3 regions of the Alteromonas sp. Cnat3-28 genome follow, and region 1 is predicted to be linked to each of the others. Evidence: predicted binding sites of a transcription regulator. Region 1 holds the regulator's gene; each other region holds the start of a gene.

What was found. The regulator MetJ, encoded in region 1, represses methionine synthesis genes. The targets are predictions, from matches to a motif close to TAGACGTCTAGACGTCTA.
Region 2: the regulator MetJ is predicted to act here: its motif matches at 1,447-1,464, upstream of thrA (bifunctional aspartate kinase/homoserine dehydrogenase I).
Region 3: the regulator MetJ is predicted to act here: its motif matches at 1,140-1,157, upstream of serA (phosphoglycerate dehydrogenase).

What each region holds. Positions count from the first base shown of each region.
Region 1 covers NZ_JAKREY010000007.1:100,461-102,735, forward strand. Annotated here, with positions in the region: gene metF (methylenetetrahydrofolate reductase) at 1-671, opposite strand, end outside; gene metJ (met regulon transcriptional regulator MetJ) at 833-1,165, shown strand; gene MHM87_RS09295 (malic enzyme-like NAD(P)-binding protein) at 1,329-2,275, opposite strand, start outside.
Region 2 covers NZ_JAKREY010000006.1:96,713-98,987, reverse strand. Annotated here, with positions in the region: gene thrA (bifunctional aspartate kinase/homoserine dehydrogenase I) at 1-1,272, opposite strand, end outside; gene MHM87_RS08175 (LysR substrate-binding domain-containing protein) at 1,566-2,275, opposite strand, start outside.
Region 3 covers NZ_JAKREY010000006.1:219,079-221,353, reverse strand. Annotated here, with positions in the region: gene MHM87_RS08705 (5-formyltetrahydrofolate cyclo-ligase) at 1-318, shown strand, start outside; gene rpiA (ribose-5-phosphate isomerase RpiA) at 409-1,065, shown strand; gene serA (phosphoglycerate dehydrogenase) at 1,414-2,275, shown strand, end outside.

The DNA.
Region 1 (2,275 bases):
AACCCCGCAAATTTCACCAGTGTTTGGTAGTTGGTTACCGGCAAAATACCCGGAACGATATCTAAGTCGACACCCGCTGCGGCTGCACGGTCTCTAAATCGAAGGTACACACTCGTATCGAAAAAGAACTGGGTTATCGCTTCTGTGGCACCTGCTTCTGCTTTGCGCTTAAGGTTTAGTAAATCAAACTGCGCATTTGGTGCTTCAGGGTGCTTCTCTGGATAGGCAGCAACAGAAATATCAAAATCGGCAACGTCTTTTAGCAAGGCAACAAGATCAGAGGCATACATCTCTGTCTTTTCTACTCCTGGCGGTAAATCGCCACGAAGCGCAACAATACGGCGAATACCTGAGTCCCAGTAGTCTTTTGCAATTTGCTTAAGCTCATCACGGCTAGCATCAACACAGGTCAAGTGAGGAACCGCCGCGACACCGGTTTGCTGCTGAATGCGTTTTACAACGTCGTGGGTTCTGTCACGCTCACCGCTATTCGCGCCGTAGGTTACCGACATGTAGCTTGGCTTTAGTGGCGCTAGACGTTCAACTGACTTCCACAGGGTCTGTTCCATGGCTTCCGTTTTAGGCGGAAAGAATTCAAAAGATACATCAATATCACGCAGTTCCGACAGGGACTGGTTTAATGCATCGATACCTTGTGCGTAAGAAACCATGGCTTTTTCTCTCAAAAATGTATTCTTATAGACGTTTAGACGTCTAAATTAAAGAATATATGTCTAGACGTCAAGAGGTTTACACTGCTCAATTGACCTTTTCGTGAACTTGTTTAGAATTTCTCTTCATAACATAAAAAAGAGTAGACCGAGTTAGTACAATGGCAGAATGGAACGGTAAATATATTCACCCCTACGCAGAGCATGGCAAGAAGAGCGAACAGGTAAAGAAAGTCACTGTCTCTATACCTATTAATGTGCTTAAGGCGCTTACTGATGAGCGTACTCGCCGCCAAATCAATAATCTGCGTCACGCCACTAATTCAGAACTGTTGTGTGAAGCATTTTTACATGCGTTTACCGGTCAACCATTGCCTAACGATGATGACCTGCGCAAAGACAATCCTAATCGCGTACCGGCTGAAGCAAGACGCATTATGGAAGAAATGGGTATTGATCCAAGCTTCGAAAACGATGTGTCGGAAGACGACTGATATTTGGTATTAAAGAGAAACGGCGCTTTGTTGTAAGTTATTGCTAGTTGATAACCTACAACACGGCGCCGTTTTTTATGTACTTGTATTCTCTAAGCGCACTTTTTAGCAAATAAAGGTTGAGCACTAGCCCCTCCATTTTTTTGCCTAATGCGCCAGAATTTTATTCTTCTGGGCTTTCAGGCACGCGTGCAACGCCAGATTCAATCGCAGCCTTAGATACGGCGGTAGCAATACGCTCGCATAAACGCGGGTCCATAGGTTTAGGAATAATGTACTCCTTACCAAATGTCAGACTAGTACTCTTACTGGCAGCTAGTACTTCTTCTGGTACAGGCTCCTTCGTGATAGCACGAAGGGCTTCTACTGCCGCTACTTTCATTTCATCGTTAATGGCCGTTGCACGAACATCTAGTGCGCCACGGAAAATAAACGGGAAACACAGTACGTTGTTAACCTGGTTAGGGTAGTCCGAGCGTCCGGTAGCCATAATAAGATCTTTACGTACTTCGTGAGCAAGTTCAGGCTTTATCTCAGGGTCTGGGTTAGAACATGCAAATACAATTGGGTTTTCAGCCATCAAGGCCAGTGTTTCTGGTGGTAAAACATCCGGTCCTGACACACCAACAAAAATATCCGCACCTTCCATTACGTCTTCAAGCGTACGCTTGTCAGTATTGTTAGCAAATAGCTTTTTGTGCTCAGTTAAGTCTTCGCGACGAGTATGGATAACGCCTTTTCTGTCTAGCATATAAATACGCTCACGCTGGGCACCACACTTTATAAGCAGTTCCATACAAGCGACCGCTGCTGCACCGGCACCCATACACACGATTTTAGCGCTCTCTATGCTTTTACCTTGAATTTCCAGAGCATTAAGCATGCCCGCTGCAGTTACAATAGCGGTACCGTGCTGATCATCATGAAATACCGGAATTTTACAGCGCTTAATTAGCTCTTGTTCAATCTCAAAGCATTCAGGCGCTTTAATGTCTTCTAAGTTAATGCCGCCAAATGTGTCAGCGATATTCGCTACTGTATTAATGAACTCTTCGGTTGTACGATGCTTCACTTCAATGTCAATGGCATCCAGGCCAGCAAAGCGTTTAA
Region 2 (2,275 bases), on a different contig from region 1:
CCGCGCTTGGGCAAGCGAGTTAAAGAAACGCGCTGCCAAGCCTTTGGTTTGACGCATACCGTCACCAACCAAAGTAACAATGGCTAGGTCATGACGCACTTCAATGGGGTCTAGCAATTGATTTTGAAGCTCTAGCGCGAATGCATCTTCAAGAAGCGTTAACGCTCGACTGGCGTCTTTGCTTTGAATACAGAAACTAATTGAGTATTCTGAAGAAGACTGGGTAATAAGGCTTATTGAAATATTGGCGTTCGACATCACCTCAAACACACGACTTGCCATACCAACCATGCCTTTAAGGCCAGGGCCTGCAACGTTAAACATGGTGACGTTATCAAGCTGTGAAATACCTTTAACTGACGTCCACACCTCGCTTTTTTCATTGCTGATTAGCGTACCTGGCGCAGCTGGGTTTAGTGTGTTTCTGATCAAACAAGGGATGTGGTGTTGGGCAATAGGACCGATAGTTTTCGGATGAAGTACCTTGGCACCGAAATAAGACAGCTCCATCGCTTCTTGATAGGTAAGCTTGTCTAACAGCACTGCCCCTTCAACTTGGTTCGGGTCAGCGTTATAAACACCATCTACGTCTGTCCAAATTTCACAGCAATTTGCGTCTATACACGCCGCTAAAATGGCCGCTGAATAGTCTGAGCCGTTACGCCCAAGCGTGACTTTGTCGCCCGCTTCGTTAGCAGCAACAAACCCCGGCATGACCAGAAATTCACTGCCGTCAGTAGGCACATCTGAAAAGCGCGCTTTACTAAGCGACACATCGGCAATGCTGTCTAGGTAATCGCCTTCGGCCAGCACATACTTAACCGGGTCAATAACGCGATTAGCGATACCTTTAGCAGATAGCATAGCGCTAAAAAGCGTCACCGAGATGTACTCACCAATACTTAGAATACCGGCAGCGACATTATCAGGTGCAACACCGAGTAGCTTAATACCTTCAAGGTGCTGTTTTAATACTGAAAGGTGACTATTAATGAATTCTACCACGCTTGCATGTGCAAACCCGTCGAGTTCTTCGTTTAGGTTGTTGGCAATGCCGGAAACCGTGTCGTTCAACTTATTGAATAACGGCTGGAAATCTTCACCCGCGGCTGCTTGTTCACATAGTAGTGAAAGCGCGTTCGTTACCCCCTTTGGGGCAGAGAGTACAACCGCAGCACCGTCGGTTTGGTGGGTCGCCGTGCTAATCTCCATAACGCGCATATATCGCGGTGCATCGGCTAGAGAAGAACCCCCAAACTTTAAGACTTTCATATGCTGCTCCTTAAGGTTACGCATGCTAAAACGTGTGTAAAAAAAAGCCCGCTCTGTGTTAGGCGGGCTTTCGTTGTCTTTTGCTTACTTGCACTAGTCAGCGACCGCCCTTTTTAAGGTGGTAATTAACATAATGGTGGTGCGAGTAAGTAGAATCTTTTTCATACAAGCAATTTGCCGTATAGACGTCTATATGTCAACCGCAGTTTTCACTACACTGTATTGCAAAAAGTGAAATACTCTACACGGAATATTGCTTATTAAGGCACACAAGGCTTACTTTGTTTGTTTTCCTAGCGATCATCCATGATATTTTGGGCAAGGAAATCAACCAGTAAACGAATCTTTGGCGCAACATTTCTATTGGAAGGAAATACTGCCCAAATAGCTTCTTGCTTGTCTTTATATTCTGGTAATACCTCTATCAATTCGCCGCGTGCCAATGCTTCACGCACATAAAACCCAGGTAGCTGGGTAAGCCCCAATCCTGCCAAAGCAGCGCTACAGAGTGCGTTGCCACTGTTGTATCGCACACGTCCTTGCACTGGCAACGTTTGCACTTCTTTATTTACAACGAACCTCCAGTTGGGTTGGGAGCCTACCAACAAAGTATGTTCCTTAAGCTCTTGTAGAGATTTTGGCATCGAGTGTTGAGAAAAATAGTCTTTGCTACCGCATACAAACAAATGACGTGTAGCCAGCTTTTTAGCTACAAGTGTCGAGTCTTCTAATTTGCCAATGCGTATGGCAAGGTCGAGGCCTTGCTCCACAATATCGAGTTTTTCATTGGAGAACGTGCATTGCACGCTAATGCCAGCGTACTTTTGCATAAAGGTATTGAGCAAAGGCGCGATAAAGGCTTCGCCAAACGCTACGGGAGCGGTAAGTTTAATTAGCCCTTGCGGCGATGCTTGCAGTGCGCTTACAGCTAGCTGGGCATCTTCGAGCGCCTTTAATGCAGGCATTGCCTGCTGAAAATACTGCGTGCCCGCTTCAGTAAGTG
Region 3 (2,275 bases), on a different contig from region 1:
AAGTACAACATTGAAGAGCCAGTATTGTCGTGTGAAAACGTCGTTCCTGTTAGGCAATGCGACGTTATTCTTATGCCGCTTGTAGGGTTTGATGTAAACGGCAATCGCCTGGGTATGGGGGGCGGCTACTACGACCGAACTTTGAGTTTTACCCAACGCGCGCCAGATTCACATTCATTTTCGGTTAGTAAAACGCCTAAGTTAGTGGGTATTGCCCACGACATTCAAGAAGTAGATGCTCTGCCCGTTGCACCATGGGATGTCCCCCTTGATGCCATCGTGACGCCCTCGCGCACACTGCAATTCACTAAACCGTGATAGTCATTATAACAAATTGAACATACGAACTTGTGGGTTCACGTGCGCTTATAAGTTACACTTGCGAACACAATAAGTCGGAGATTGACCATGGATCAGAACGCAAAAAAACAAGCCGTAGCCAAAGCAGCCATCGAATATGTTGAAGCAGACAGCATTGTCGGTGTGGGTACAGGTTCTACCGTAAATTTCTTTATTGAAGAACTCGGTAAAATTAAACACAAAATTGAAGGCGCAGTATCAAGTTCAGAAGCCTCTACCGAGCGTTTAAAAGCCTTAGGCATTGAGGTATTCGAGTTAAACGAAGTCAGCAATCTATCGGTTTATATCGACGGTGCCGATGAAGTGACCGAACACAAGCATATGATTAAAGGCGGAGGCGCAGCACTCACTCGCGAGAAAATTGTAGCCGGTGCGGCGACCACGTTTGTGTGTATTGTTGATGAAAGTAAGCGCGTTCCTGTATTGGGCTCGTTCCCCCTTCCCGTTGAAGTTATTCCCATGGCTCGCTCTTTCGTAGCACGAGAGCTAGTAAAGCTTGGTGGCGATCCTGAATATAGACAAGGTGTTGTCACCGATAACGGCAACGTTATTTTAGATGTTCACAACCTTGAGATTCTGAATCCTCGTGAGCTAGAACAAAAAATAAATAATATTCCTGGCGTGGTAACGAACGGCATTTTCGCACTACGAGGCGCGGACATAGTGCTAAGTGCTACAGATAGTGGTGTTGAAACCTTTAAGTGATAACTGAGTAAGACGTATAGTGCGGTGAAAAGCTATACAAAATACTACTTTCAACTTAACGCGTTTTCTGTTAGTTTCCGTTTAGACGTCTAGATGTCCTTAAAAGAAGTTCACTAAGCGTCTCAACTTTTACGTTAGTTAAGGCCAATTCCTTAATAACGAAAGCAATCAACGTGATTATAAAAGCTTGGTAGCAATAACGCCCAAGCAAGGCTTTCAGAGCTGCAAAGCGATGTCGTTGCAGCGCAGGTTAAACACAGCTTTGTGTTTCATACTGGCAGGTTTCTGAGAGTCTTGGATTGGCGGTGCAAGCAAACCAAAATTACATCAGTGAGAGATAGCGAGTTCATGAGCAAAGTTTCATTAGAGAAGGATAAGATCCGAATTTTGTTGTTGGAAGGTGTTCACCAAAGTGCTTTGGAGACACTAAAAAGCAATGGGTATAGCAATATTGAATTTCTCAAGACCTCTCTTCCTGAAGACGAGTTAATTGAGAAAATTAAAGACGCCCACTTTGTTGGTATTCGCTCGCGTACTCAAATTACAGAGAAGGTAGTTGAAGCAGCACAAAAGCTTGTGGCTATCGGTTGTTTCTGTATTGGCACCAACCAAGTTGATCTTGAAGCCACCCAACGCCGCGGCATTCCCGTGTTTAACGCGCCATTTTCCAACACTCGTTCGGTTGCAGAACTTGTACTTGGCCAAATTATCCTTTTGCTTCGCCAGGTGCCGAGTAAAAATGCCAAGGCTCACCGCGGTGAGTGGGAAAAAACGGCAGTCGGCTCATATGAAGCCCGTGGTAAGACACTTGGTATCATTGGTTATGGTCATATAGGCACACAGCTGAGTATTCTTGCTGAACACCTAGGTATGCGCGTTCAATTTTTCGATATCGAAGACAAGCTTGTGCTAGGTAATTCTGCCCAAGTAAAATCGCTTGAAAAGCTGCTTAATACCTCTGACGTTGTTTCACTTCACGTTCCTGAAACACCACAAACTCAAGATATGATTGGTGAAAAAGAACTGTCTCAAATGAAGAAAGGCAGCATTTTGATTAACGCGTCTCGCGGTACTGTGGTAGATATCGATGCGCTTGCGAAGGCATTGGAAAGCGGCCAACTAAACGGCGCTGCTATTGATGTATTCCCGGTTGAGCCTAAATCTAATACTGAAGAATTCGAGTCGCCACTTCGCGCGTTCGATAATGTCA